2 regions of the Dokdonella ginsengisoli genome follow, and region 1 is predicted to be linked to the other one. Evidence: predicted binding sites of a transcription regulator. Region 1 holds the regulator's gene; the other holds the start of a gene.

Region 1 (14,616 bases):
GCGAATCGAGGCTGTCGAGGTAGTTCAGCTCCTCGGTGCCGATGATCTGCACCTTGTTCGGATAGATGATGTTGAGATAGCCGACCAGCGAGGGGCGCCGCGCGAGGTTGCCGCCGGTCTCGATCGCGCGGTTCTCGCCGCGCAGGCCGGCGATCCAGCGCAGCGCCATGCGCTCGCCGACGGAGTCGAACAGCTGGCGGGCGGTCAGGCGGTCCATGGGGGCAGGGCTGAGGGCGGAGGGCGGAGGGCCATGAAGCTTCGCGACGGCGGCATCGTTCCGCCCAGTGTACGGGCGCGCGCTCATGGCGTCACATGGGAGGGATGTACGTCGCAGGTGCGTCCGGCCGACGGCGTCGATGCGGCGCTTTCCGGCCGGCATCCGTGCCCATCCCGCGGTCGCCCGGCGGCGTCGCCGATTTCAGCCCTCGGCTCTCAGCCCTTTCTTCAACGCCTCGTGCAGCGCCTGCGCATCCGGCGCCGCGCGCAGATCGGCGGTGATCGAGCCGCTGGAAAACAGCTCGGCCAGTTCCGCCAGCAGCTTCAGGTGCTGGTCGGTGAAATGGGCCGGCACGATCAGCGCGGCGACCAGGTCGACCGGCTGGCGGTCGGCGGCGCCGAAGTCGATCGGGGCGGACAGGTGCACGAAGGCGGCGCGGGCCTGCGCCACGGAGGCGCTGCGGCCGTGCGGAATCGCCACGCCGTGGCCGAGCCCGGTGCTGCCGAGACGTTCGCGCGCGACCAGCGCATCGCGCACGACGGCGACGTCGTCGTCGCCGCCGGCGAGAAGGTTGGACACTTCGGCGAGCAATTCGGCCTTGTCGCGTGCGACAAGGCCGCTCCGCACCCGCTCGGGGGACAGCAAATCGAGGAAAGGCATGGGCGGGTGCGGGATCTCGCGATGGACGAAGGCTTAGCTGTAGCGCGCCGAACGCACCGCGTCGGCGTGGTGGTCGGTGAGCTTTTCCTTGTGCTTGCGCACCTGCGTGTCGACCTTGTCGACCAGCGCGTCGAGGGCCGCGTACATGTCGACCGCGGTCGCGTCGGCGTGCAGGGTCTTGCCGGAAACCAGGATCGTCGCCTCGGCCTTGTGCAGCAGCTTCTCGAGGCCGAGGACGATGGTGAATTCATGCAGGTGGTCGAAGTGGCGCGAGATGCGCTCGAACTTGCTGACGGCGTAGTCGCGCAGGGCAGGAGTGACTTCGACCTGATGACCTTTGACTAGTATCTGCATGATGAACTCCTCGTGAGGTGGGCGGCTCGCGCCGACCCGGGCGAAAGGCCGCTGCCCGTGCCGCAAACCCGGCGTTCGGGTGGCCTGCATGAACTCCGACAAGCGCCTGTCGGCGACGTTCCCTCCTGCAGGTTGGAAAAACGGATGGGGTGCTGTCATGGCGTGGTTCAGCCGAGCCGACTGCGATCGTTCGAGGATGGAATGTTCAGCGCTTCCCTGTACTTGGCCACGGTACGCCGCGCCACGTTAATTCCGCGTCGATTCAATTCGGTCGCCAGGACCTGGTCCGAGAGCGGCCGCGCCGGCTGCTCCTCGCCGATCAGCTTCTTGATCATCGCCTGGATCGCGGTCGCGGACGCCGCGCCGCCGTCGACGGTGGTCACGCCGCTGGAAAAGAAATACTTGAACTCGAACGTGCCGCGCGGCGTGTGCAGGTACTTGCGCGTGGTCACGCGGCTGATGGTCGACTCGTGCATGCCCACTTCCTCGGCGACGTCCTTGAGCACCAGCGGCCGCATCGCCTCGGCGCCGAATTCGAGGAAGGCCTCCTGCGCGCGCACGATCGAGGTGGCGACCTTGAGCATGGTTTCCGCACGCGTCTTGAGCGACTTGATCAGCCAGCGCGCTTCCTGCAGCTGGCCCTTGAGGTAGTTCGCGTCCTCGCGGCGCGCCTTGGCGATCAGGCTGGCGTAGTGCTCGTTGATGCCCAGGCGCGGTTGGCAGCCGGGCGCGAGCGTGACCTGCCAGCGGCCGCCGACCTTGCGCGCGTACGCGTCCGGCGCGACGTACTCGGCGCTGGTGCTGGCGAAATTGCCGCCCGGCTTGGGCGTCAGGCCGCGGATCAGCGCCAGCGCGGTCTCGAAGGAGGCTTCGTCGACGTGCAGGCGCTGGCACAGGCGGGCGCGATCCTGGCGCGCCAGCGCCTCGAGATGTTCGCCGACCAGCGCGCGGGCGAGGGTGAGTCCCGGCGTGTCGGGATCGAGCACCTCCAGCTGCACGGCGAGGCATTCCTTCAGCGAACGGCTGGCGACGCCGACCGGATCGAACAGCTGCACGCGGTGGCGCACGGCTTCGATTTCGTCCGGTGTCACCACGTGCAGCGAAGCCAGCGCGTCGCGGATCGATTCGTCGTCTTCGCTGAGGTAGCCGTCGTCGTCGACGGCCTCTATGATCGCCGCCGCGATCGCGCGGTCGCGCGCGGACATCGGCGTGAGGTTGAGCTGCCAGAGCAGATGGTCGCGCAGGTCCTCGATCTCGGCGTCCTGCGGCTCCATGCCGTCCTCGTCGAGGGCGGTGCCGCGATGCTCGTTGCGTTCGAATTCGAGGTCGAGCGGCTGGTCGTCGGTCTCCGGCGCTTCGGCCGCGTTTTCGCTCGCCGCGTCCGCCGCTTCGGCTGCATCGGCGCCGTCGGCTTCCTCGGCCTCGACGGCGTCGCCGGTCTCCATGTCCAGCAGCGGATTGGATTCCAGCGCCGCATTCAGTTCCAGCTCCAGCTCCATGCGCGACAGCTGCAGCAGGCGGATCGCCTGTTGCAGCTGAGGCGTCAGCGCCAGCGACTGGCTGAGGCGGAATTGGAGCGCTGGTTTCATCCGAAAACGTGGCGGAGCCTGGCTGCCCCCATCCTAGCGCCAAACGAAGGGCCCGGGCAGATTGACTATGGCCGGGATTCGGGATTGGGAATGCAGGAAAGGCGCGGCAGTTCGCGCTTTCGGTGTGCGCCGAGCGTTGCGTCGCGATCGGCGCCGGCGGCCGCGCCGTTTTCTCGCAATGGCATTCGTGCCGTTCGAACGGGCCGGCCGGCCCGTCCGGCGCCGCTCACATGCGGAATTCACGTCCGAGGTAGACCTCGCGCACCTGCTCGTTGGCGAGGATGTCGGCGGGCGCACCCTGCGCGAGCACGGCCCCCTCGCTCATGATGTACGCGCGCTCGCAGATGCCCAGTGTCTCGCGCACGTTGTGGTCGGTGATCAGGATGCCGATGCCGCGCGCCTTGAGCTGGCGCACGATGCGCTGGATGTCGACCACCGAGATCGGGTCGATGCCGGCGAACGGTTCGTCCAGCAGCATGAAGCGCGGCTTGGCCGCCAGCGCGCGCGCGATCTCGACGCGCCGGCGCTCGCCGCCGGACAGGCTGACGCCCTTCTGGTTGGCGATGTGGCCGATCTGCAGGTCGTCGAGCAGCGCTTCCAGCTCGCTCGCTCGCGCGTCGGCGTCGAGGTCGTCGCGCAGCTCCAGGATCGCCAGGATGTTGTCGGTCACGCTCAGGCGGCGGAACACCGACGCCTCCTGCGGCAGGTAGCCCACGCCCAGGCGCGCGCGCGCGTGCATCGGCAGCGTGGTCACGTCCTGTTCGTCGATGCGGATCGAGCCGGCGTCGGCGGCGATCAGGCCGACGACCATGTAGAAGCAGGTCGTCTTGCCGGCGCCGTTCGGGCCGAGCAGTCCGACGATCTCGCCCTGGTCGAGCGAGAATTCGAAATCGCGCACGACGGCGCGGCCGCGGAAACTCTTGCGCAGGCCGGAAGCGCTCAGCATCAGGGCTGGCCGTCCGTGTCGGCCTTCTTCGGCTGCGCGTCGGCCGGCTTGTCCGCAGCCGGTGCATCGACGGGTTTCGCAGCGGGCTTGTCCGCTGCCGGCGCATCGGGCTTGGCGGCCGGCTTGGCCTTCGGCTGGATGACCATGTGCACGCGGTTGCCCGGCGCGCTGTCGCCGCTCTCCATCTCGCCGGTGTTGGTGTTGTAGGTCATCTGCGCGCCGTGGAATGTGCCGCGGCCCTGCTGCACGACGGTGACGTTGCCGGTCAGCACGGCGATGCTGGTGTCGTTGTTGTAGTCGATCTTGTCGGCGTCGGCGGTCATCAGGCCGGTGCCGTTGTCCTGCTGCTGTTCGATGTGCGCCTGCTTGCCGACCAGCACGATGCGCTGGACCTCGCCGGAGATGTCGTTGCCTTTCGCGTCGCGGGCATTGCTCGGGTGCTGGTAGATGGTCGCCTCGGCGCCGTGCGCCTTCATCGAGCCCTGCAGTACCTGCACGTTGCCGCGCAGGAACGTCGTACCCGGCGTCTTGTCGCTGCCCTGCACGATCTTGGAATAGTCCGCCTTGATGTCCATCGGCTGCTGGCGGTCGGTGCTCAGGGCCGCCGCGACGGCGGGCGCGAGCAGACACAGCGCGGTGCAGAGGGCGCCGGCGAGCCTATTTCCGGCGTTTCTTCGGTTCGATCGTCGATTGGACATCGGACAGCAGCTCCAGGGTCTTGTCGTTGAGATCGCCGCGCAGGCCGATGCCGCGGAGTATAGAGCCCGGCTGCGTGATCGTGGCCGGCGCCGCGGTCTCCATCTTCTTGTCCTTCGGCCAGGTGGTCAGGTCGGTGGTGACGAGGTCGACCGGCTTGGTGTTGCCGACCGGCTGTCGATGCATCTCGACGTGGCCGAGCAGCTTCATCACCGTGCCGTCGTTGTTGACCCAGGCCGAGTCGGACTTGCCCTGCCACGGATTGCCGCCGCCGTCGACGAGCAGGTAGTCGGGCGTCGTCACGAAGATCGAGGCGTCGTCGCCGCGCCGTGCCAGGAACGGACCGCTGATCTGGAACGTGCGCTTGCCTTCGGCGTTCAGCGCATTGAGCGTGAAGTCGCTCAGCGTGTAGTCCGAGCGCGGCGGGCCGGCGAAGGTCTGTTCGTCGGTGCGGTCGCGATTGAGCCAGACCAGATATTCGGTGCCGAGCACGAGCGCGACGAGCACGGCGACGGTCAGCCAGTAGTTGCGGCTCATGGCGACGCGCTCAGCGCAGGAAGGCGGCGAGTTCGCTCTCGGCCTTGCCCTGGCTGGCGAGGATCAGGTCGCAGACCTCGCGCGCCGCGCCGCTGCCGCCGGACAGGCGCGTGCGCCAGTGCGCGCGCTCGCGCACCCACGGGTGCGCGTTGGCGACGGCGATCGACAGCCCGGCGAGCTGCATCGCGGCGAGGTCGGGCAGGTCGTCGCCGGTGTAGGCGACGTGCGCGGCGTCGAGCCGCAACGCGTGCAGCAGCTGGTTCAGGCAGGCGCGCTTGTCCTTCTGGTCCTGGTAGACGTGCGCCACGCCGAGCTCGGCCATGCGTTCGGTGACGACGTGGCTCAGCCGCGCGGTGATCACCGCCACTTCGACGCCGTTGGCGAGCAGGCGCTTGAGGCCCAGTCCGTCGAGGACGTTGAACGCCTTCAGCTCGTGCCCGTCGGCGGTGTACCAGAGCTTGCCGTCGGTCAGCACGCCGTCGACGTCGAAGACGGCCAGTTTCACGCCGGCGGCGCGTTCTCGGATGTCGGCGGGGAAATCGTTTGGGAGCACGGGATTGGAGATTGGGAGTGGGGGATTCGGATCGATCGGAGCGGCATGCAACGACGGATTGCGATGCGGTCTTCGATCCCGAATCCCGAATCTCCAATCCCGGCGTCTAGACCACTCGCGCGCGCAGCAGATCGTGGATGTTGAGCGCACCGACCACGCGATTGTCCGCATCGACCACCAACAGCGCATGAATCTTGTGCGCTTCCATCAGCTGGGCGGCTTCGACCGCGAGCTTGTCGGCGGTGATCGTCTTGGGCTGCACCGTCATCAGGCGCGTGACCTGGGTCGTGCGCAGGTCGATGTCGTCGTCGTCGACCGCACGGCGCAGGTCGCCGTCGGTGAAGACGCCCAGCAGGTGCTGCTCGGCGTCGATGATCGCGGTCATGCCCAGGCCCTTGCGCGTCATCTCCACCAGCGCCTCGGTCAGGGTGACCTCCGGGCCGACCGTGGGGATCTGCGCCCCGGTGTGCATGATGTCGCCGATCTTCAGCAGCAGCTGGCGGCCGAGACTGCCGGCCGGGTGCGAGCGCGCGAAATCCTCGTCGGTGAAGCCGCGCGCCTCGAGCAGGGCGATGGCGAGGGCGTCGCCCATGACCAGCGCGGCGGTCGTGCTCGACGTCGGCGCGAGGCCGAGCGGGCAGGCTTCGGCCGGTACGCTGGTGTTGAGGTGCACGTCGGCCAGGCGTGCCAGCGAGGAGCCGGGATTGCCGCTCATCGCGATCAGCGGAATGCCCTGGCGCTTGATCAGCGGCAGGATCGCGAGCAGCTCGTCGGTCTCGCCGGAGTTCGACAGCGCCAGCACGACGTCCTTCTGCGTGATCATGCCGAGGTCGCCGTGGCTGGCCTCGGCCGGGTGCACGAAGAACGACGGCGTGCCGGTCGAGGCCAGGGTCGCGGCGATCTTGCGCGCGATGTGGCCGGACTTGCCCATGCCGGAGACCACCACGCGGCCGGGGCATTCGAACATCAGCTGGCAGGCGCGCAGGAAGTTCGCGTCGATGCGGTCGTGCAGCGCGGTGATCGCCTCCGCCTCGATCGTGATCACCGCCTGCGCGCTGCGCACGAGGGCGGTGGCGTCGAGCAGCGGATTGTTCAGGGGGCGCACGGCGGCGAGGATCTGGGCATTCATCGTGGTGAGGCGCGCTAGCGTCCTGGCGAACGTCCTGGATGGATGGGAGACATCGGAATTTCTGCGCTGTTGCTGGATTTTGAGTACCATGCGCCGCCTCTATTGTAGCCGCTTCGCCGGCCCGATTGATTCCGGCCGCCCGATCCCCAGACGGACAGCGCGGGCCAGTCGTCGCGGCCGGGCCTGCCGCCGGCGCCCCGGATGCGGGGATGCCGCCCCCGCGCAGGCCTCGCAAGCGCCCCCTCATCGGCCGGAGAAAAGCTCAAGATGGACAGTTCCACCGTGCAAAGTCTGATCCAGCGCGGCATGCCGGAGGCGAAGGTGGAGGTGCACGGCCCGGACGGCGTGCACTTCGAGGCCCTGGTGATCAGCCCGGCCTTCGCCGGCAAGCTGCCCCTGGCCCGCCACCGCATGGTCTACGCCACGCTCGGCGAACGGATGGGCGGCGAGATCCACGCCTTGTCGTTGCGCACCCTGACACCCGAAGAGGCAGGGCCGGGGGCCGAGGGCTGAGGGCCGGCGCTGCGCCGGACCCGCAACCCACGGTTCCCGAAATCCCGCTCGAGATACCAGCCCTCAGCCCTCAGCCCCCAGCCCTAAACTCCCCATGGCCAAAATCGTAATCAACGGCGGACAGCCCCTCAGCGGCGACGTCTGGGTTTCCGGCGCGAAGAACGCCGTGCTGCCGATCCTCGCCGCGACCCTGCTCGCCGACGGCCCGGTCACCATCGGCAACGTGCCGCACCTGCACGACGTCACCACCACGATGGAGCTGCTCGGCCAGATGGGCGTGGAGCTGGTCATCGACGAGCGCATGAAGATCCACGTCGACCCGCGCCCGGCCAAGCACTATTTCGCCCCGTACGACCTGGTCAAGACGATGCGCGCGTCGATCCTCGTGCTCGGCCCGCTGGTCGCGCGCTTCGGCGAGGCGGTCGTATCTCTGCCCGGCGGCTGCGCGATCGGCTCGCGTCCGGTCGACCTGCACCTGAAGGGCCTGCAGGCGCTCGGTGCCGACGTCACGGTCGAGAACGGCTACATCAAGGCGCGCGCCAGGCGCCTGAAGGGCGCGCGCATCAATCTCGACCTGGTCACCGTGACCGGCACCGAGAACCTGATGATGGCCGCCGCGCTGGCTTCCGGCACCACCGTCATCGAGAACGCCGCGCAGGAGCCCGAGGTCGTCGACCTGGCCAACTGCCTCAACGCGATGGGCGCGAAGATCGAAGGCGCCGGCACCGCGACGCTGGTCATCGAGGGCGTCGAGCGCCTGTCCGGCACCACCTACGAGGTGCTGCCGGACCGCATCGAGACCGGCACCTTCCTGGTCGCCGGCGCGATCACCGGCGGCAAGGTCACCGCCAAGCGCGCGCGCCCGAAGACGCTCGACGCGGTGCTGAGCAAGCTGGAGGACGCCGGCGCGCACATCAACACCGGCGAGGACTGGATCGAACTGGACATGCAGGGGCGGCGGCCGAAGGCGGTCAACGTGACGACCGCGCCGTACCCGGCCTTCCCGACCGACATGCAGGCGCAGTTCACCGCGCTCAACTGCATCGCCGAAGGCGTCGGCATCATCACCGAGACCGTGTTCGAGAACCGCTTCATGCATGCGCTCGAGCTGCAGCGCCTGGGCGCCGACATCCAGATCGAAGGCAACAGCGCGATCATCAAGGGCGTGGACAAGATGTCCGGCGCGCCGATGATGGCCACCGACCTGCGCGCGTCCGCCTCGCTGGTGCTGGCCGGCCTGGTCGCGCAGGGCGACACCGTCGTCGACCGCATCTACCACATCGATCGCGGCTACGAGAACATCGAGGAGAAGCTCGGCGGTCTCGGCGCGCACATCCGGCGCCTGCCGTCGTAACCGCAGATCCGTTCCGCCCGCGGGCCGTGCGGGCCGAAGGCCGGCGGCGATCAGTGATCGCGCCGGTCCCCGCGCGGCATCAGCGGTGCGAGCAGCATCGCCGCGGCGCGGCGGCGGCTCACGCCCAGTTTCCGGTACACGTTCTCCAGATGGCGCTTGACCGTGCCGGCGCGGATGCCGGGCAGCGCGGCGATCTCGCCGTTGCGCCGGCCGCCCGCGACCCGGCGGCTGCCGGTCAATGCTTCACGGACACCAGCTTCAGCGTCACCGTGTCGCCCTTGCGGTCGGCCTGTTCGATCTGTGCCGGCAGCCAGCCCAGCGACTCGGCGAACCAGCTGCGCGCGACGCGGCGGCGGTCGTCGTCGGAGTCACCCTCGCGCTGCATGACGACGGTCTGGTAGGTACCGGCCGGCACGTTGAGGGTTTCCTTCGCGCCGCGCACGTAGCGCATTTCCTCGACGCGATCCTTCACCGCGACGGGATACTGGAAATTCGCCGCGCCGTGCATCAGGTCGGCGGCCAGCGCCAGGGTGACGCTCTGGCGGTCGATCAGTCCCGGTACGGTGGCGTAGCGGTACTCGCCGCCTTCCTTCACGCGCACCTCGTTCGCCTTCCAGTCGAACGTGGCCTGGCGCGTGCGCTGCTTGAAGGCGCCGTCCTGCCGGTAGTCGTAGGCGAGCGCGATCGGGCGGCCGTCCTGCCAGCGGAAGCGCGAGGTCTCCACGATGTGGATGCCGGCGATCTTGGCCAGGCCGGCGGTGCCGCTGGTTTCGCTGCGCAGGGTCCAGCTGCCGTCGCCGTTGTCGCGCAGTTCGAGCGTCGTGCGGCCCAGTTCGCTGCCGTTCTGCAGGGTCGCGTATTCGGCACGGAACGGTCGCATCGCCGGCGGCGCGGCGACGGCGGCCACGGTCGCGAGCAGGTTCAGGAGCAGCGTGGCGAGCAGGGCTTTCATGCGGGCGTTCCGGCGGACGAGGCGGGGAGTGTCGCGGGATCAGGCTGAACGCGCGCTCACGCCAAGGCCCCGTCGCCCTGCAGGCGCAGCGGTGCGGCCAGCGGTGAACCGTCGTGCAGCACCTGCGAGCCGGCGAGCGCGATCCTGCCGGCGGCAATCGATGCGACGCTGGCGACCAGCAGCCGATGCTCCTCGACGAGCAGGCGTTCGGCCAGCGCGTCAGCCGTGTCGCCCGGCAGGATCGGAATCCGCGCCTGGGCGATCAGCGGGCCGCCGTCCAGTTCGGCGGTGACGAAGTGGACGCTCGAACCGTGCTCGGCGTCGCCGGCTTCGAGCGCGCGCCGATGCGTGTGCAGGCCGCGGTACTTGGGCAGCAGGGACGGATGGATGTTGACGATGCGTCCCGCCCACGGCGCCAGCACGGCGGGATCGAGGATGCGCATGAAGCCGGCCAGCACGATCAGCGCGGGCCGGTGCCCGGCGATGCGCGCGAACAGATCGGCGTCGAACGCGGCGCGGTTGGCGTAGCTCTTCGGATCGAGCGCGAGCGTGGCGATGCCGGATTCTTCCGCGCGGCGCAGCGCCGGCGCCTGCGCCTTGTCGCTGCCGACCAGCGCGATCTCGACCGGCAACCGTCCAGCGCGTTGCGCGTCGATCAGGGCCTGCAGGTTGGAGCCGCGGCCGGAAGAGAGGACAGCGAGGCGCAGGGCCGAGGGCTGAGAGCTGAGGGCTGCTGTTCCGTCTTGTGTTTCGAGGACGTCGTGCATCGTCGCTCCCGTTCGAGCCGAGCGCCGCGACGGATCAGGCCGTTCGGCCCGCAGCCTCAGCCCTCGGCCCCGAGTCTGGCTCAGGAAATGCGCACGCGCTCGCCGCCGCTTTCGGCGACGACTTCGCCGATCGCGCGCGCTTCCAGGCCGAGCGACTTCAATGCCGCGATCGTGGCCGCGCGCTCGGCGGCGGCGACGATCAGCACGTAGCCGATGCCGCAGTTGAACGTGCGCCACATTTCCTCGCGCGCGACGCGGCCTTCGCGCTGCAGCCAGTCGAACACCGGCGGCAGCGTCCAGGCGCCGCTGTCGAGCGCGATGCCCAGGCCCTCGGGCACGACGCGGATGATGTTTTCCTTCAGCCCGCCGCCGGTGATGTGCGCCATGCCGTGCACGGGCTGGCGCTTCATCACTTCCAGGATCGGCTTGACGTAGATCGTGGTCGGCGCCATCAGTGCGTCGGCCAGCGTGACGCCGCCGAGATCGAGGTCGAGCGGATTTCCGGCGCGCGCGAGGATCTTGCGGATCAGCGAATAGCCGTTGGAATGCGGGCCGCTGGAATCGATGCCGACGATGGCGTCGCCGGCCTGGATGCGCGCGCCGTCGATCAGCGCCGACTTCTCCACCGCGCCGACCGTGAAGCCGGCGAGATCGTATTCGCCGGGCGGGTACATGTCCGGCATCTCGGCGGTCTCGCCGCCGATCAGCGCGCAACCGGCCAGTTCGCAGCCGCGGGCGATGCCGCCGACCACGCTGACGGTGGTGTCGACGTCGAGCTTGCCGGTGGCGAAGTAGTCGAGAAAGAACAGCGGCTCAGCGCCCTGCACCAGCACGTCGTTGACGCACATGCCGACCAGGTCGATGCCGATCGTGTCGTGGCGGCCGAGCTGCTGGGCCAGCTTGAGCTTGGTGCCGACGCCGTCGGTGCCGGACACCAGCACCGGTTCCTGGTAGCGCCCGGCCAGCTCGAACAGCGCGCCGAAGCCGCCGAGGCCGGCCATCACCTCGGGACGGAACGTGCGCTTGACCAGCGGCTTGATGCGCTCGACGACTTCGTTGCCCGCGTCGATGTCGACGCCGGCGGCGCGGTAGCTCAGGCTTTCCTGGTCGGTGGACATGGCGGCGGGGCGATTGCGGGGCGCGCATGATACACCGGCGCTGTGCCGGCCGAGGCCGCGCGGAGCCCCGGAATGGACGTGTCCGCGGCCTTTGGGCAGACTTGCGCCACTTCCGAAGGCAGTCGGCCTCCCCAGATGCGAGCGTTCTTTCCGTTGCGCGCAATCGTTTTCCTGCTGGCGCTGCTCGCGTCGGCGGCGGCTCTTGCCGCGCCTTCCTCGTACACCGGCGAGGCGCCGGTCAATTCGCAGTCGGACGAGGAGCGTTCCGGCGCGCTGAAGACCGCACTGGCCAACGTGGTCGCCGCGCAGACCGGCGACAGCGGCCTGCTGGCCCGTCCCGACGTCGCCAAGGCGGTCGAGCAGGCCGAGCGTTACGTGCTGCAATACCAGTACCGCCGCGGCGACGATTCCGGCGCGAAATACCTGCTCGTCGCGCAGTTCGACAGCACGGCGGTCAACCAGATGCTGCAGCGGCTCGGCCTCGGGCCGGCCGGTGCGCAGACCGAGGTCGCCACGGAGGCGCCGAGCGAAGCGACCGTCTGGATCGGCGGCATCAACAACGCCAACGACTACGCGCGCCTGGTCGGCTACCTCGCGCGCAACAATTTCGTGCGCAACGCGCAGCCGATGGAGGCGCGCGGCGACGGCGTGCTGGTGCGCCTGTCGCTGGTGTCCGGCCTGACGCGCTTCCTCGAGGTGGTCGCCATGGAGCGCACGCTCGGCGTGGTCGCGGGAGCGAAGGTCGAAGGTGTCGACGCGACGCTCGCGTTGACGCCCTAGCGTCCGGCGCGGATGTTGCGCCATCTGCCCAATCTGATCACCGGCCTGCGCATCCTGCTGGCGCTGCCGCTGTGCTGGCTGATCCTGCACGGCCGCTACGACGGCGCCCTGCTGGTCGCCGCGATCGCCGGCGCCAGCGACGCGCTGGACGGCTTCCTCGCCAAGCATTGCGGCTGGCAGAGCTGGATCGGCGGCATGCTCGACCCGATCGCCGACAAGCTGCTGCTGACCACCGCCTTCGTCTCGCTGTGGCTGGTCGGCGAGCTGCCGCTGTGGCTGGTCGGCCTGATCGTCGCGCGCGATCTGGTCATCGTCGCCGGCGCCGCCGCCTACCACTGGCTGATCGGGCGCTTCGACGCGGCACCGAGCCGTTTGTCGAAGCTGACCACCACCTTGCAGATCGTGTTCGTGCTGGTGGAGCTGCTGCACCTGTCGCGCTGGCTGCCGGTGCCCGACGCGCTGCGCGGGCTGCTGGCGGTGGCGACGGCGCTCGTCACGCTGGCCAGCGGGCTGCACTATGTGGTGGTCTGGGGCGCACGCGCGCGCCGCGCGAAACGGACGGAGAGCGGACATGGCTGAGAACGGCGGAGCACGGCTCGACCTGCGCTGGCAGGCGCTGATCCTGCTGCTGGTGATCGGCAGCGTGATCTACCTGCTGTCGCCGGTGCTGATGCCGTTCGTGGTCGCGGCGCTGTTCGCCTACCTGCTCGATCCGGTCGTCGATCGCCTCGAGCCGCGCATGGGCAGGAGCATCGCCGTCAGTCTGGTCTTTCTCGTCGCGACGATTCTCGTCGTCGCGTTCGTGCTGGTGCTGGTGCCGTTCATCGAGCGGCAGATCAGCAATTTCCTGACCCAGCTGCCGGTGTGGGTGAACTGGTTCCAGACCCGCGCGACGCCGTGGCTGGAGGCGCGATTCGGCATCTCGCCGGGCGTGCTCGACACGCAGAAGATCTTCGAGACGCTGCAGGCGAACTGGAAGGAAGCCGGCGGCTTCGCCGCCACGGTGGTGGCGAAGGTGTCCAAGTCCGGCATGGCGCTGGTCGGCTGGGTCCTGAACCTGGTCATGATCCCGGTCGTCGCGTTCTACCTGCTGCGCGACTGGGACGTGCTGGTCGCGCGCATCCACGCGCTGATTCCGCGCTCGATCGAGCCGGTGGTCTCGCGCCTGGCGGGCGAATCGGACGAGGTGCTCGGCGCCTTCCTGCGCGGCCAGCTCAGCGTGATGGTCGCCCTGGGCGTGTTCTACGGCGCCGGGCTGTGGCTGATCGGCATCAACGTCGGGCCCCTGATCGGCATGATCGCGGGGCTGATCAGTTTCGTGCCCTACCTCGGCGCGATCACCGGCGTGCTGATGGGAGTGATCGCCGCATTGGTGCAGTACCAGGACTGGGCCCACGTCGCGCTCGTGCTGGGCGTGTTCGTGGTCGGCCAGACGCTGGAAGGCTACGTGCTCGTGCCCAAGCTGGTCGGCGACAAGATCGGCCTGCATCCGGTCGCGGTGATCTTCGCCGTGCTCGCCGGCGGCGAGCTGTTCGGCTTCCTCGGCGTGCTGCTCGCGCTGCCGGTCGCCTCGGTGGTGATGGTCGTGCTGCGCTACCTGTACGAGCGCTACACGCAGAGCGAGCTGTACACCACGCGCGCGCAGTCGGGAATCATCGTGCCGGGTTCGGAGGAGGCGGCCGGGCCGGCGGTGGTCGTCGTCGAAACCGCCGCGCCGAAGAATCCCGAGCCTCCCTCCGCGGCATGACCGATCAGCTTCCGCTCGCGCTGCGCTGGCCGGCGCACCAGCGTTTCGACAGCTTCGTCGCGGGACCCAACGCCGCCGCGGTCGACCTGCTCGGCGCCGTCGCGCGCGGCGCCGACGAATCCTGGCCGTACCTGGCCGGCGCGACCGGCAGTGGTTGCACGCATCTGCTGGTGGCCGCCTGCGCCGCCGCCAATGCGGCCGGCCGCAGCGCGCAGTACCTGTCGCTGTCGGCGTTGCGCACGCGCCGCGCCGAGGCGATCCGCGGCTTCGGCGGCAGCGACCTGCTCGCCATCGACGACCTCGACGCGATCGCCGGCGAGCGCGAGGCCGAGCACGCCGCGTTCGACCTCTACAACCGCTGCCGCGCCGAGCGCGCCAGCCTGGTGTTCGCCGCCGGCGCGCCGCCGGCGCAGCTGGGCATCGGCCTGCCCGATCTCGTCTCGCGCCTGTCGGCGTGCACGCAGGTCGCGCTGAAGCCGCTCGACGAAGCGGCGCGCCGCGCGCTGCTGCGCGATCGTGCGCGTGAGCGCGGCATCGAGCTGGACGAAGCGGCGCTGGACTGGCTGTTCGCGCGCGGCCGGCGCGACCTCGGCTCGCTGTTCGCCGCGCTCGACCGCATCGACCGCGCCTCGCTGGCCTCGCGGCGGCGCGTGACGGTGCCGTTCCTGCGCGGCCTGCTCGGCGCTTCCGACGCGGACCGGCAG
Region 2 (14,616 bases), on a different contig from region 1:
AGACCGGCCGCCGCCAGCGAGCGCGCCTGCAGCGAAAGCGGACGCGCCATGCGCGCTTGCCCCCTCTCAGGCTTCGGTCTTGGCTTCTTCGACCGGCGTGTCGCTGCGTTCGAGCGCGAAGCGGTAGCCGCGGCCGCGCACGGTCTCGATCGGCTTGATCGCGTTGTCCGGATCGAGCTTGCGGCGCAGGCGTCCGATGAACACCTCCAGCACGTTCGAATCGCGATCGAAATCCTGCTGGTAGATGTGCTCGGTGAGATCGGCCTTCGACACCAGCTCGCCGGCGTGCAGCATCAGGTACTCGAGCACCTTGTACTCGTAGCTGGTCAGGTCGACCGTGCCGCCGTTGACGGCGACCGTCTGCGCGGTCGTGTCGAGCACCACCGGACCGCATTCGAGCGTCGGCCGCGACCAGCCGCTGGCGCGGCGCACGAGCGCATTGAGACGCGCCAGCAGTTCCTCGACGTGGAACGGCTTGACCAGGTAGTCGTCGGCGCCGTTCTTCAGGCCCTGCACCTTGTCCTGCCAGCTCGAGCGCGCCGTGAGGATCAGGATCGGATAGCGCTGGCCCGCTTCGCGCAGCTGCTTGACCAGGTCCATGCCCGAGAGCTTGGGCAGGCCCAGATCGATGATCGCGACGTCGAACGGCACTTCGCGGCCCAGGTACAGGCCTTCCTCGCCGTCACCGGCGGCGTCGACCGCGAAGCCGTCGCGCTTGAGCCGCGCGGCCAGGGTTTCGCGCAACGGGGCTTCGTCTTCCACCAGCAATACGCGCATGTCGTTCTCCGTAGGATGTTGCGTCCAGTTCGCGCCGGGCCGGCGTCATTGCTCCGCAGGCACTTGGATGACACGCACCTGACCGTCGCGCGTCAGGATCTTGACGCGGTAGACCTTGCGCTTGCCGACGTTCAAGGTCTGCACCGACAGCACCTTGCCGTCGGCCTGCCGCTGCGCCTGCGCCACCGCCTCCTGCACGCTGACTTCGCGCGCGACGACGGGTGCGGACCCGATGGCCGCGCACGACAGCATCAGGAAGAGCACCAGCAGGCTTGTTCCGCGTCGGGCTTGCATCGTCCTCATCTTAGCCGGCATGCCAGTCCACGCAAAAGCGTAGCGACGCGGCAGTCTCGGCAGATTCCATTGAATTGCGGCTGAATTTCGCGCGCCGGTTCCGGCCTCAGTCGCCGGCGAGCGCAGCGCGCAGCGGCGCCAGGCGTTCGCCGTAGCGCGCCGCGCGTGCGGTGTCGCGATACAGCGGCTGCTGCACCTGCGCCGCGCTGGCGCTGCGCACGTCGCGCCGCACGGTGTGGAAGTCCACGCAGCCGCGCTCGAACGGCAGGCCGCAGAATTCCAGCAGGGCACGGATTTCCGCCTCCGGCGCGGCGAGCAGCGCCTCGTGAGGCTGTACGCGCACGTGCTGCGGGTGGCGCAACTCCCAGAGCCGGCTCAGGCGATCGTAGGCACGCCAGCAGGCACCCAGGTCGGCGAAGTCGTAGGCGTACGTCGCGCGGCCCGGTGCGAACAGCTGCTTGTAGCAAGACCAGCAGGTCTCGAGCGGATCGCGGCGGCAGTCGACGATCTTCGCGCCCGGCAGCATCGCGCGGATCGCGCCGACGAACGTCCAGTTGTCCGGCAGCTTGTCGGTCGAACGCGGCCGGCGCGCGCGCCAGCGCGCCGTGCGCGCGAGATAGTCGCGGCCCAGGCGCTCCCAGTCGGCCGCCGTCGCCTGTGCCGCCCAGTGCGGAAACGGCCGGCCGCGCCGTCGCGACTCCTGCGCGAGGACGATCGGCAGGTCGGGCAATTCGCTGGCGCCTTCGACGAGCGAATGCGCAGCAAGGATCTGCTCGACCAGGGTGGTGCCCGAGCGCGGCATGCCGAGCACGAAGACGACGTCCTCGCCCAATGCCGCCGGGGCCTGCGGCGGCGGCGCGTCGAAAGCCAGGCGGATCGCCTCGATCTCGCGGCCGAAAGCGTCGGCGCTCCAGTCGAGCCGGCGCCGCGCGAGCGCATTCGCGCGTGCGAACGCCGACAGCGCGTCGTCGTAGCGCGCGGCGTCCTCGCAGACCTTGCCCAGCGCGAAGGCGAGCGCCGAACGTGCCTCGTCGCCGAGCGTCGCGTCGCCGGCAAGGCGTTCGAGCGCGGCGGTTTCGTCCGCGTCGAGCCGCACCGTCTTCAGGTCGACCAGGCTGAACCAGGCCTGGTAGGCGCGCGGCCCGCCCTGCCCGACCAGCGTGCGGTATTCGGCGGCGGTTTCGTCGATGTGCCCCTGCGCCTGCAGGCTGCGCGCGACCAGCAGCCGCGCCAGCGCATGCGTGGGCGCATGCGCCAGCGCGCGGCGACCGCAGGCGAGCGCTGGCGCGTGCAGGCCGTGGCGATCGAACTGCCGGCCGAGGCGGAACAGGGTGTCGGCCTCGGCGGGCGCGAGGCGCTCCGCGCGACGCAGCAGGGCCTGCGCCTCGTCCGCGTCGCCGAGGTCGAGCCTGACCTCGGCCAGCTGGACCAGAATCGAGACGTCGTCCGGCTGCCCCTCGAGCGCGCGGCGGTAGATCGCCTCGGCCTGCGCACGACGGCCGCGGCGCTGTTCGAGCAAGCCGTGCAGACGCAGGGTTTCCAGATGCGAGGGTGCCGATGCGAGCGCCGCGGCCAGGGCGCGTTCGGCGCCGTCGGGGTCGCCGCGACGCAGACGCTGCGCCGCCTCCTGCAACGATGCGACGACAGGCGGCGCCAGCCCGCGCAGGCGTTCGGCGGGGCCGGGCGCAAGGCGACTGGCGGAGTTCATCGCGCGGAAGGCCCCGTCTTCGGCGGAAACCGCGCGAGCTTAGCAAAGCGCCGGCGCGGGGGAAGCCGCGCCGGCGCGGACGCCGGACTCAGTGGTCGTAGGCCGACTCGCCGTGCGAGACGATGTCCAGGCCTTCGCGCTCCTGCTCCTCGCTGACGCGCAGGCCGACGAGCAGGTCGGCGACCTTGTAGGCGATGACGGCGACGACCGCGGTCCAGACGATCGTGAGGCCGACCGCCTTGGCCTGGATCAGCAGCTGCGTGCCGATGCCGGGATAGCCGACGGTGCCGGTGACCCAGTCGGTGACGAGGCCGGGGCCGCCGAGCGCGGGGGCGTTGAAGATGCCGGTCAGCAGCGCGCCGCTGATGCCGCCGAGCGCGTGCACGCCGAACACGTCGAGCGAGTCGTCGGCCTTGAGCAGGCGCTTCAGCCCGGTCACGCCCCACAGGCAGATCACGCCGGCGGCGAGGCCGATCGCGAACGCGCCGGGAATGCCGACGTTGCCGGCCGCCGGCGTGATCGCGACGAGGCCGGCGACCGCACCCGACGCGGCGCCGAGCATCGACGGCTTGCCCTTGAGCAGCCACTCGGCGAAGGTCCACGACAGCACCGCGCAGGCGGTCGCCAGATAGGTGTTGAGGAACGCGAGCGCGGCCGAGGCGTTCGCCTCCAGCGCGGAGCCGGCGTTGAAGCCGAACCAGCCGAACCACAGCAGCGACGCGCCGATCATGGTCATGGTCAGGCTGTGCGGGCGCAGCGCCTCGCGGCCGTAGCCGATGCGCTTGCCGACCAGGAACGCGCCGATCAGTCCGGCCACGCCGGCGTTGATGTGCACGACCGTGCCGCCGGCGAAATCGAGCGCGCCCCACTGCCAGATCAGACCGGCGGTGGCGTTGAGGGCTTCGACCTTGCCGGCATCGGTGTAGGCGTCCGGCCCCGGCCAGAACCAGACCATGTGCGCGATCGGCAGATAGCTGAAGGTGAACCAGATCAGCATGAAGATTAGCACCGCGGAGAAGCGGATGCGCTCGACCAGCGAGCCGAGGATCAGGCAGCAGGTGATCGCGGCGAACGTGGCCTGGAACGCGACGAACACCAGTTCGTACATCGGCGTGCCCTTGGAGAACGTGCCGGCCAGCGCGAACGTGCCGGCGGCGGGATCGAAGGTGCCGTGCAGGAACAGGCGCGAGAAGCTGCCGAAGAACGCGTTGCCCTCGGTGAAGGCCAGGCTGTAGCCGTAGACGCACCACAGCACGCTGATCAGCGAGAACACGACGAACACCTGCATCAGCACCGACAGCATGTTCTTGCTGCGCACCAGGCCGCCGTAGAACAGCGCCAGCGCGGGCACGCTCATCAGCAGCACGAGTGCGGTCGAGGTCAGCATCCAGGCGGTGTCGCCCTTGTTCGGCACCGCCGCGGGCGCGCCCTGGGCGAAGGCGAGCGAGGGCAGCAGTTCGCAGGTGGCGAAGACGGTGAAGAGGAACAGTCGGTTTCTCATGGCTTTCCTCCTCAGAGCGCGTCGTCGCCGATCTCGCCGGTGCGGATGCGCGCGGCGTGATCGATGGGGGTCACGAAGATCTTGCCGTCGCCGACCTTGTCGGTACGCGCCGCGTCGGCGATCGCTTCGACGGTCGCCTCGACGCGGCCGTCGGGCACGGCGGTCTCGATCTTGATCTTGGGGACGAAGTCGACGACGTACTCGGCGCCGCGGTACAGCTCGGTGTGGCCCTTCTGGCGGCCGTAGCCCTTGACCTCGGTGACGGTGATGCCGGTGACGCCGGCCTGCGACAGCGCATCGCGCACGTCGTCGAGCTTGAACGGCCGGATGATTGCGGTGATCAGCTTCATGCCACTCTCCTGATGCGTCGATGGGTTCAGAACGTCTTGCCCAGGCTCAGCACGCCGGTGCGGCGGCCGAGATATTCGCGGTAGCCGTTCGTGTAGAGCAGCTCGTCGGCGTTGGTGTCGCAGTAGGCGAGCGCGACGGCGATGCCGTTGGCGAAGTTGCGGGTCACGCCGAGCTTCCAGTCGGTGTAGTTCGCGGCGCCGGAATGCTCGACGCGCTGGTGGCCGACGTGGGCGTTGATCACCCAGCCGGGCGAGAACTCCCAGTTGGCGGAGAGATCGAGGTAGTCGCTGTGCTTGGAATCGGCGAACCCGAACAGGTTCGTGAACGCGTGCGAATACTTCAGCGACAGGAACGACCAGCCGACGCCGACGTAGCCCTCGACGGTGTGCGGGCGCGTGAAGCCGTGCGGGTAGTCGCCGGAGTAGTAGTAGCCGTAGACGCCGAGGTCGAGCTTCCAGTCGGCGTCCAGCGGAATGCGCCAGCCGGCGTAGAGGTCGAGCTCGACGCTGTTGGAGACGTCCTCGCCGAGCTTGGAATAGTCCGACAGCCAGCTGACGTTGCTGCCCCAGGCGCCGACGTACCAGCTGCTCGCGCTGCCGTATTCGACGCCGCCCTGCAGGGCCGGCTCCTGGCCGGTCTGGGACAGGCCGCGAAACAGATAGTCGCTGACGATACCGAGGTTGCCGCTCAGGACCGGGCCGCTCGAAGCGGCATCGTCGGCCTGCACGGGAGAGGACAGCGCGAACGCGAACAGGATCATGGGGCGTGAACGGCCTTTCATGCGGGTTCTCCGGATCGGGACGGATGGCCGCGCCGCCGCTGCCGCGACGCGTACGGTCGCCTCCTGCGCATGGTTCCTGGGGCTGTGTCGCCCCTTCGTTGCCGCTTCCCGCGGTCGGCGCCCGCAACCGGCGCCCCTCCCGTTCGCCGCGATCCGTTCGCGGCGGATGTCCGGATGTTCGATGACGGTGTCTGTTCTTTTCTCCTCGCCCCGCCCTGCCGGAGCGCGGCCACGAATGATCCAATCAACTAACGCATTAGTTGATTGGCCGCAGCGGCCGGGCCGCTGCCGGATGAATCCCGCCGCATGCGCAAACGCAGCGGCGGGTCCGCTGCCGCGCTCCGCGGACGGAGCGCGGCAGGGGCGATCAGATCGCGTAGTACATCTGGTACTCGAGCGGGTGCGTCGCCGCGCGGAAGCGCGTGACTTCCTGCATCTTCAGGTCGATGTAGCCGTCGATGAAGTCGTCGCTGAACACGCCGCCGGCCTTCAGGAACGCGCGATCCTTGTCCAGCGCGTCGAGCGCCTGGTCGAGCGAGTGGCACACGGTCGGGATGTTCTTCTCTTCCTCCGGCGGCAGGTCGTACAGGTCCTTGTCCGCCGGCGCGCCCGGGTCGATCTTGTTCAGGATGCCGTCGAGGCCGGCCATCATCAGTGCGCTGAAGGTCAGGTAGCCGGTGTTGACCGGATCGGGGAAACGCACCTCGATGCGGCGCGCCTTCGGGCTGTGCACGAACGGAATGCGGCAGCTGGCCGAGCGGTTGCGCGCCGAGTAGGCGAGCATCACCGGCGCCTCGAAGCCGGGCACCAGGCGCTTGTAGCTGTTGGTCGAGGAATTGGCGAAGGCGTTGATCGCGCGCGCGTGCTTGAAGATGCCGCCGATGTAGTACAGCGCGGTCTGCGACAGGCCGCCGTAGAGGTCGCCGGCGAACAGGTTCTGGCCGTTCTTGGCCAGCGACTGGTGCACGTGCATGCCCGAACCGTTGTCGCCGACGATCGGCTTCGGCATGAAGGTCGCGGTCTTGCCGTTGCGGTGCGCGACGTTCTTGATCACGTACTTCATCGTGATCAGCTCGTCGGCCTTCTTCACCAGCGTGTTGAAGCGCGTGCCGATCTCGCACTGGCCCGCGTTCGCCACTTCGTGATGGTGCACCTCGACGACCTGGCCGAGCTCCTCGAGCACCTTGCACATCTCGCCGCGCAGGTCCTGGAAGGTGTCCACCGGCGGCACCGGGAAGTAGCCGCCCTTGACGCCGCCGCGGTGGCCGGAATTGCCGCCCTCGAACGACTTGCCGGACGACCACGCGGCTTCTTCCGAGCCGATCTCGTAGAACACGTGCCCCATGTCGTTGCGGTAGCGCACCGAGTCGAAGATGAAGAATTCCGGCTCCGGTCCGAAGTAGGCGGTGTCGGCGATGCCGGTCGACTTCAGGTACGCTTCGGCGCGCTTGGCGACCGAGCGCGGATCGCGCGCATAGGCCTGCATCGTGCTCGGCTCGAGCACGTCGCACTGCAGAAGCAGGGTCTTGTCGGCCGTGAAGGGATCGACGATGGCGGTGTCCGGATCGGGCAGCAGGACCATGTCGGATTCGTTGATGCCCTTCCAGCCGGCGATCGACGAGCCGTCGAACATCTTGCCGTCCTCGAACAGCGACTCGTCGACCGAGTGCGCGGGGAACGTCACGTGATGCTGCTTGCCGAGCATGTCGGCGAAGCGCAGATCGACGAACTCGACGTCGTTATCCTTGATCAGTTTCAACACGTTCTGGGCGGACATGACGATCTCGAAGCGGTAGGTGCCGCGGATACAGCAATGCCTGTGCCAACCCGGAATTCCCCATCTTCTCCAATGAAATCAATACACTGACCTGCAGGATCGGGCATCGATAGCACCAATATGGTGCGATTTTCCCCGGTTTTGCACCAGATTGTTCCCGTCTCCCGTTCGCTCTTCCCCGGACCGCCATGAACGACATCCTGATTCCCGCGCTGCTCGGCCTGATCGAGGGCATCACCGAATTCCTGCCGATCTCGAGCACGGGCCACCTGCTGATCGCCGAACACTGGCTCGGCAGACGCTCGGATGTGTTCAACGTCGTGATCCAGGCCGGAGCGATCCTCGCCGTGGTGCTGATCTATCGCGAACGGCTGTGGCGGCTGGCCACCGGATTCGCCCAGGCCGAGAACCGCGACTACGCGCTGAAGCTGATGACCGCGTTCCTGATCACCGGCGTGCTCGGCTTTCTCGCCACGCGGCTGGGCTTCAAGCTGCCGGAGTCGATCGTCCCGGTGGCCTGGGCGCTGATCGTCGGCGGCCTGTGGATGATCGCAGCCGAATGGTTCGCCGCGAAGCAGCCCGATCGCAGCGCCATCACCTGGCGCGTGGCGGTGCTGGTCGGCCTGGCGCAGGTCGTCGCGGCGATCTTTCCCGGTACCTCGCGGTCAGCGGCGACCATCTTCGTCGCCCTGCTCGCCGGCACCAGCAACCGCGCGGCGGCGACCGAATTCGCTTTCCTGGTCGGCATCCCGACCATGTTCGCCGCAAGCGGCTACGAGCTGCTGAAGTCGATGAAGAACGGCAGCAGCGCGCACGAGGACTGGAGTGCGCTGGCGATCGCGTTCGCCGTTTCGCTGATCACGGCGTTCGTCGCGGTGAAGTGGCTGCTCGGCTACATCCGCACGCACCGCTTCACGCCGTTCGCGATCTACCGCATCGTGTTCGGCGTCGCGCTGCTGCTGATGCTGCCGGCGGCGGCCTGAGACGCGCGACCGCGCGAACGGGCCGCGGCGCTAGACGTCGCCGTCCTGCGCCCAGCCTTCGCCGCTGCCGCGCTGGAACACGCGATCGCTCGCCAGCACGTCGCCGGCCGGCACCGATTCCTGCGCGGCGAGTTCGGCGTACAGCGGCGTGAAGTCGGGCCGCGTCGCGTCGATCAGCTGGTCGAAGCTGTCGATCACGAAGTAGGTCTTCTGGTAGGTGTCGATGCGGTAACGCGTGCGCATGATGCGCGCCAGATCGAAGCCGATGCGGTTCGGCGCCGCCGATTCGAGGCAGTGGATCGACTCGCCCTTCGACGACACGATGCCGGATCCGTAGATGCGCAAGGCGCCGTCCTGCCGGATCAGGCCGAACTCGACCGTGTACCAGTACAGCCGGGTCAGGTTGACCAGCGCCTGCGCGCCGATGCCGTGCGCCTTCACGCCACCGCGGCCGTAGGCCTGCATGTAGTCGGCGAAGACCGGATTGAGCAGCAGCGGCACGTGGCCGAACAGGTCGTGGAACAGGTCCGGTTCGGCGATGTAGTCGATCTGCTCGGGCTTGCGGATCCACCAGGTGACCGGAAAGCGCCGGTTCGCCAGATGGTCGAAGAAGGTCAGCTCGGGCAGCAGACCTTCCACGCCCACGAGTTCCCAGCCGGTCGCCTTCGCCAGCACCGCGTTGAGCTCGTCGAACCGCGGGATCGCGTCGGGCGTCATGCCGAAGCGCTGCTGGTTCTCGATGAATTCGCGGCAGGCACGGCCCTTGAGCACCTCGCGCTGACGCTCGAACAGGGTCGCCCAGGTTTCGTGGTCCGTCCGCGAATAGCTCGACCACGGCTGCTCGACGACGGCCGTGGTGTAGACCGGCACGTAGCCCTTGTCGGTCTGCTGATGTTCGACGCGGCGGGGAGCGCTGGCGTTCATGGCACGTTTCCGGTGGACGGACACGAAGCTTAGCGCGGATCGGCCGCAGCGGCGCCGCGCGCGATTCAGTGCAGCGTCGGCGGGCGGTCGTCGCGCGGGCGCGGCTGGAACACGATCACGCGGCCGTTCGCGCCGTCGTCCGGCGTGGTCCGCTGCCACAGCACCGGCACGTCGCGCGCGCGCGGCAGTTCCAGTTCCTCGTCGACGAGCGGCTCGCCCGCCTCGTCCTCTTCCCACGAATAGCGCTTGCGCGGCGGCAGCGGATCGCGCGCGCGCAGCAGCACGGCGGCGACCAGCCCCGCGACGGCGCCGGCCAGGTGGTATTCGAAACTGACGTTGGCCTCGCGCGGCAGCACGGTCATCAGCATGCCGCCGTAGAGGAAAAACACCACCAGCGACACGACGACGGCCAGACGGTCGCGCCGCAGCAGCCCCATGACGAACAGGAACAGCATCAGGCCGTGCGCGATGCCGCTCGCACCGACATGCGTGGACGAGCGCGCGAACAGCCACACGCCGAGGCCGGACGCGAGCCAGATCAGCGGCACCGCGAGCCGCGCCGCGCGCGGGTAGCAGTACAGGGTCAGGGTGGCGAGCAGCGCCAGCGGCAGCGTGTTCGACATCAGGTGCTCGAACGAGGCGTGCGCGAACGGCGCGGTCAGGATGCCGATCAGGCCGGAGAAGTCGCGCGGCCGCACGCCAAGGTCGTCGAGCGACCAGCCGAGCAGCCAGGCCAGCAGCCAGGCGACCCAGACGCCGGCGAGCAGGGCCGCCGCGCCGAGCACGGCGTAGCGCACGCGCTCGCGATCGTGCGCGACGGCGACAGCGGTCGGTTCGGGAACGGGGCGCGCGAAATCCATGCCCGGCATCATGGGGATGCGCCGCGGCCGGCTCAAGCCCGCGGCGGTGGCGTCAGCCGGCGTCGCGGCGCGGCGGAATGCGCAGGCTGGCGACGATCGAGGCGCCGATCAGCAGCGCGACCACGCCGAGCGCGATGCCGATCGGAATCTTGTAGAAGTCCGCGATCAGCATCTTCGTGCCGATGAACAGCAGCACCGCGGCAAGGCCGTAGCTGAGCAGATGGAAGCGTTCGGCCGCGCCGGCGAGCAGGAAGAACATCGCGCGCAGTCCGAGCACGGCGAACACGTTCGAGGTCAGCACGACGAACGGATCCTCGGTGACCGCGAAGATCGCCGGAATCGAGTCCACCGCGAAGATCACGTCGGTGACCGCGATCAGCATCATCACGACGAACAGCGGCGTGTACAGGCGCTTGCCGTTCTCCAGCACGCTCAGCGCACTGTCGCGGAATTCCCGTGTCAGCGGCAGGTGCCTGCGCATCCAGCGCAGCATCGGATTGGCCTCCAGGTCCGGCTCCTGGTTCGCAGCGAGCAGCATCTTGACGCCGGTGACGATCAGGAACAGGCCGAACAGGTAGAGGATCCAGTGGAACCGCGCGACCAGGGCGGCGCCGATGAAGATCAGGATCGCGCGCAGCACGATCGCGCCGAGCACGCCGAGCATCAGTGCGCGCTGCCTTTGCTCGGGCGGCACCCCGAAGTAGTTGAAGATCATCAGGAACACGAAGATGTTGTCGACCGCCAGCGACTTCTCGACCACGTAGCCGGTCAGGAACTCCAGGCCGATGTCGTTCGCCACGGCGCGCCCGGCGTGGCCGTCCAGCCACCACCACAGGCCGAGGTTGAACGCGAGCGCGAGGCCGACCCAGGCCAGGCTCCAGATCAGCGCTTCGCGGAACGAGACGCGATGCGGGCCTCCGCTGCGCAGTACGGCGAAGTCGACGACCAGCGCCGCGATCACGATCAGCGCGAAGGCGCTCCACAGCCCGGTGGTTCCGATGGTTTGCATGCGATGCTCCGAAAAGACAAAACCCCGCGAGCCGGCGGCGCGCGGGGCCTTTGCGTTTTCGCAGGGCACACCTTCGCCGTAGATCGGCGAAGGTCTCGCTCACAGGTCTCGTCGAGGCCTGCCTGTCGGACCGGAGCCTGGGATTCGCACGGAATCCAGATTCGTGTTGACGATCGCGACAGCGGGAGCTACTCCCCTTCTGCGGGCGCGACGATAACCGTCGCGCGGGCTGCTGACAAGTGCGCTGCGCCGGGCAATCAGCGCGGCGCGCCGGATTTCAGGGAACGAAGGCGACGCGCAGCGCGTACAGCACCGCGATGGCGACGCCGACCACGACCGCAGCGACGACCAGGCCCGCCACCACGCGCATCGCGGTGACGCCCTCCTCGTCGGTACGCGCATTGGCGCCAACGCCGCGAACCTGCTGCCCGACCCAGTCCATCGCCTGGCGCAGCGATTCGGTCGCACCGGCCGGGCGGCGTTCCGCGTTCGCCAGCTGCGAATTCTGCTTGGCGTTCTCGCCGACGTTCTGGCGTGCGTCGGTCAGGTTCGCACGGGTCTTGGCGTCCGCGCCGTCGCGCAGCGCGCGTGCGTCGGCGCGCACCTGCGCTTCGTTCGCCCGCGGATCGTTCGCGGTGCGCGTCTGCTGCTGCTCGGCGGTCTGCTTGGCCAGCGAGCGGTCCATCGCCTCGGCCTGGCGCTTCGCATCGGCCGGCAACTGCTGCGGGTTGCGCAGTTCGTTGTCGCCGGCCGGCATCTGCTGCGGCGGCGCGGACAGCGTCTTGTCGTGCGTCTGTGCATTCGCGGCGGGATTGGAGAGCAGCGCCCCCTGCAGCAACGAGCGCTGCTCCGCGGTCAGCGGCAGCCCGGCTGCCTGCCGCGCCTGCGCGTCGTGCAATGCGTTCTGCTGCTGAGGCTGTGCGTTCTGCGGCTGCGTCGCCTGCTGCGGCAGCGTGGTCGTCTGATTCGCGGCGAGACCGCCGAGCAGGGCCTGCTGCGCCGCGGCCGACAGTCCGGCCGTCAGCACGCCGGTCTGCGCGGACTGCTGCATCGCCTGCGGCGTCGCTGCCGCATTGCCGGCCTGCGGGGCATTGCGCGCTTCGGTGCCTGCAGGCCGACCGGAGGCGCCCGGCTGCTGCGCGCCGTTCGGGACGGTGGTTGCCGCCGGTTCGGTATTGCCGCGCGCGACCGGCGCCGAATCGGTGCGTCCGGGCGTGCCCGGCGGCTGCGTGGTTCGCGGGGTGGTTTCTCCGGGCGCACGCGCGCCCGTATCCACGACCCGCCCCGGATCGCCGCCGGTCGGAGTCGGAGATCCGTTGCGACCACCGGTGTCGAATGGCGAATCCTGAGGGGTCCGAGGCGTGTTCACCACCGGCTGGTTGCGACCGCCGAAGATCAGCGAGCCGAGGCCGGAAACGAGCTGGCCGGTCTGGTTCAGCGTGCCCGAGATCAGGCCGTCGCCGCCACCGCGCCCCTGGTTTCCCCAACCATTGCCGTTGCCATTGCCCCAGCCATTGCCGCGCGGACCGTCTCCATCGCGGCCACCGCCTCTCGGACCGTCATCGCCGTGCGGCCCACCATCGCCATGCGGCCAGCCGTTGCCATGGTTCCAGCCGTTCCCGCCATTCCCGCCGCCATGGAGCGGATCGGTCTGGCCCGGGCCACGGTCGCCGCCGACGGCGTCCGACGGCGAGCCGCCGGTCTCCTTGCCGCCGGTTTCGGCGCCTTCACCGCCCTCGGGGGCGTTAGGCGTGACGGCATTGGCATCCGTCCCTTCCCCGCCCGCCCCCGACTTCGGGTCAGGTTGCTCTCCACGCGGCGGGAAAAGCGTGCTCGGATCCGCCGCACCGCCCTGCCTGGGACCACCCGGTATGCCTATGCTCATGACTGCGCTCCGCGACCCGCCGGCGCCAGCAGGTCAATCGTCAGGCATGTTACGCCCGTACACTTTTGTCGGGACTAGGGAAAACCCGAGGCTCGTGAGCTAGCTCTCAAATCCTGCCGGAAGAGTTCCTCAACCACTCGGCACGTGTATCGCCATGCGATCCTTGCACGCAATACGCGTGCCCCTCCCGCCGCATCGCGGCGAAAGGGGGACCGCAATTTCCTTATTCGCACATCATGCCGTTGGCACTGAACAGCCGGCTATATTCGGCGCTACCGTTGATGACCGGCGCCGACGCAGGCAGACCGCCGTCGGGCGTGAAGCTCATGTCGAGACGGCTGCAGTGCGGGAACGTGAACGTGACCTTGCCCCAGTGCGGGAATGGGCGAGGGCCGCTGATGTAGAAAGCATCCATGGTAATGGAGCGCCCCCCCTCATTGAACGGCGCATTGCCGACCAGCCAGATAGCGTTGCCGTTCTGGTCCTTCGTCAGCAGGTCGAACACGAGCTGGCGTGAATAGGTCGCATCGGCGCCCGTGCCGGTCCATTGCTCGCTGATCTGCACCAGCAGGCCATCATCGGGGCGAGTCTTGCCGACCCACTGTGCCGCCGCATACCCATCGAAGGGGAGCGTATTGAATGCGTCGGGATATTCCGACTGGATCGGCTCGTAGCCCTCGACAGGGACGTCGACGGGATTCACATTGCTGAGCCCCGGATCCACGCGCAGAACGAACGGATAGTTGAAGAAGAACGAGCGATAGCCGACATACGGATAGTTTTCGAGCGAGTAGGTCACAACATCCGGCATCGGCGAATCGAACGCCGTGTCCGAAATGACGGTATTCGGCTCCGAGGCGGGACGCACTCGGCTGGCGTCGTCGAAATCGCTCCCGGACTGCGAGGCCTTGAGCAGCGGGAACGTCACCAGCGTATCGGGGCTGGCATTCGTGTCCCGTGCGAAACTCACCAAGGTCAACGAGTTGGCACCCCCATCACCGTTGTACGGCGTCAGCTCACCACTGCTGCTGCAAGCCAAGCGCCAGACTGTAAGGGTGACGTCTTCCACTCCGACCGGATCCAGCGTGTAGGCGTCCTTGGCCAACAGCGGCACTCGCGCCTGGGCGAGGACGGGACCACTGACCGAACTCGGCAGCGGATCAGCAGCGCAGCTCGGAGGATAAGTACGAAATCCGTTCGCGTGTGGCGTACCAGGACGAGCGTCACCCGCTTTCGCCAAAGCCTTCTCCGTTGCCACGCCCCCACCCTGAGCGGGAGCTGCGGCACGCACGCGCTTGTTCCTTTCCAAGGCATCAGCAGCGACCGCTGCTTGATGGGACTTGATCGCCGAAGGCGAAATTGGAGTCAAGTTGCTGTCGGCAACAGCGGGAATGGCGACGACGCCGGCAGCGAGGGCCAGCGTCAGTGTGGTCAGATTTCGCATCGGTGTATCCCCATCATCATGTCCTCGAAAGCATGGATCACTCGTGATGAATTATTGATGAATCTTAAAGCCTCGGCATGAGAACACATAATTTTCCAGCAGATACATTAATGCCGCCGACGAGCAATCGTCGGCGGCCTCGTCACACCCACAGGCCGCTCAGGGGCAACCCGAGCCAGCGGGAGGATTTCTCCACCCAGGAGGGAAGAAATACGGATCGCAAGAAACCTTCCTCGTCCATACCGCAGAATTCGCTGGTGATGTAAAATCGTCCCCAGAGAATCTGGCATTAAAAGCATGATTCCCAATTGAGCCGACACCC

Evidence for each region. The regulator sigma-54, encoded in region 1, starts transcription at its own class of promoters, with help from an activator protein. The targets are predictions, from matches to a motif close to TGGCACGNGCNTTGC.
Region 2: glnA (type I glutamate--ammonia ligase) is a predicted target of sigma-54. The motif match lies at 7,223-7,237, and genes of this name have one in related genera.

The regions. Positions count from the first base shown of each region.
Region 1 covers NZ_JBHSHD010000003.1:283,915-298,530, reverse strand. The annotation lists gene hprK (HPr(Ser) kinase/phosphatase) at 1-217, opposite strand, end outside; gene ACFO6Q_RS03500 (PTS sugar transporter subunit IIA) at 419-877, opposite strand; gene hpf (ribosome hibernation-promoting factor, HPF/YfiA family) at 911-1,231, opposite strand; gene ACFO6Q_RS03490 (RNA polymerase factor sigma-54) at 1,399-2,820, opposite strand; gene lptB (LPS export ABC transporter ATP-binding protein) at 3,047-3,766, opposite strand; gene lptA (lipopolysaccharide transport periplasmic protein LptA) at 3,766-4,464, opposite strand; gene lptC (LPS export ABC transporter periplasmic protein LptC) at 4,424-4,999, opposite strand; gene ACFO6Q_RS03470 (KdsC family phosphatase) at 5,010-5,552, opposite strand; gene ACFO6Q_RS03465 (KpsF/GutQ family sugar-phosphate isomerase) at 5,659-6,681, opposite strand; gene ACFO6Q_RS03460 (BolA family protein) at 6,949-7,194, shown strand; gene murA (UDP-N-acetylglucosamine 1-carboxyvinyltransferase) at 7,289-8,548, shown strand; gene ACFO6Q_RS03450 (LuxR C-terminal-related transcriptional regulator) at 8,599-8,787, opposite strand; gene ACFO6Q_RS03445 (DUF3108 domain-containing protein) at 8,784-9,500, opposite strand; gene purN (phosphoribosylglycinamide formyltransferase) at 9,557-10,267, opposite strand; gene purM (phosphoribosylformylglycinamidine cyclo-ligase) at 10,348-11,385, opposite strand; gene ACFO6Q_RS03430 (DUF2066 domain-containing protein) at 11,539-12,165, shown strand; gene ACFO6Q_RS03425 (CDP-alcohol phosphatidyltransferase family protein) at 12,178-12,744, shown strand; gene ACFO6Q_RS03420 (AI-2E family transporter) at 12,737-13,912, shown strand; gene hda (DnaA regulatory inactivator Hda) at 13,909-14,616, shown strand, end outside.
Region 2 covers NZ_JBHSHD010000002.1:110,391-125,006, forward strand. The annotation lists gene ACFO6Q_RS00805 (ATP-binding protein) at 1-50, opposite strand, end outside; gene ACFO6Q_RS00810 (response regulator transcription factor) at 67-777, opposite strand; gene ACFO6Q_RS00815 (PepSY domain-containing protein) at 823-1,071, opposite strand; gene ACFO6Q_RS00820 (tetratricopeptide repeat-containing sulfotransferase family protein) at 1,178-2,779, opposite strand; gene amt (ammonium transporter) at 2,868-4,280, opposite strand; gene ACFO6Q_RS00830 (P-II family nitrogen regulator) at 4,292-4,630, opposite strand; gene ACFO6Q_RS00835 (TorF family putative porin) at 4,657-5,412, opposite strand; gene glnA (type I glutamate--ammonia ligase) at 5,780-7,189, opposite strand; gene ACFO6Q_RS00845 (undecaprenyl-diphosphate phosphatase) at 7,378-8,172, shown strand; gene phhA (phenylalanine 4-monooxygenase) at 8,203-9,096, opposite strand; gene ACFO6Q_RS00855 (rhomboid family intramembrane serine protease) at 9,162-9,956, opposite strand; gene ACFO6Q_RS00860 (TerC family protein) at 10,009-10,965, opposite strand; gene ACFO6Q_RS00865 (hypothetical protein) at 11,243-12,241, opposite strand; gene ACFO6Q_RS00870 (hypothetical protein) at 13,074-14,294, opposite strand; gene ACFO6Q_RS00875 (hypothetical protein) at 14,454-14,616, opposite strand, start outside.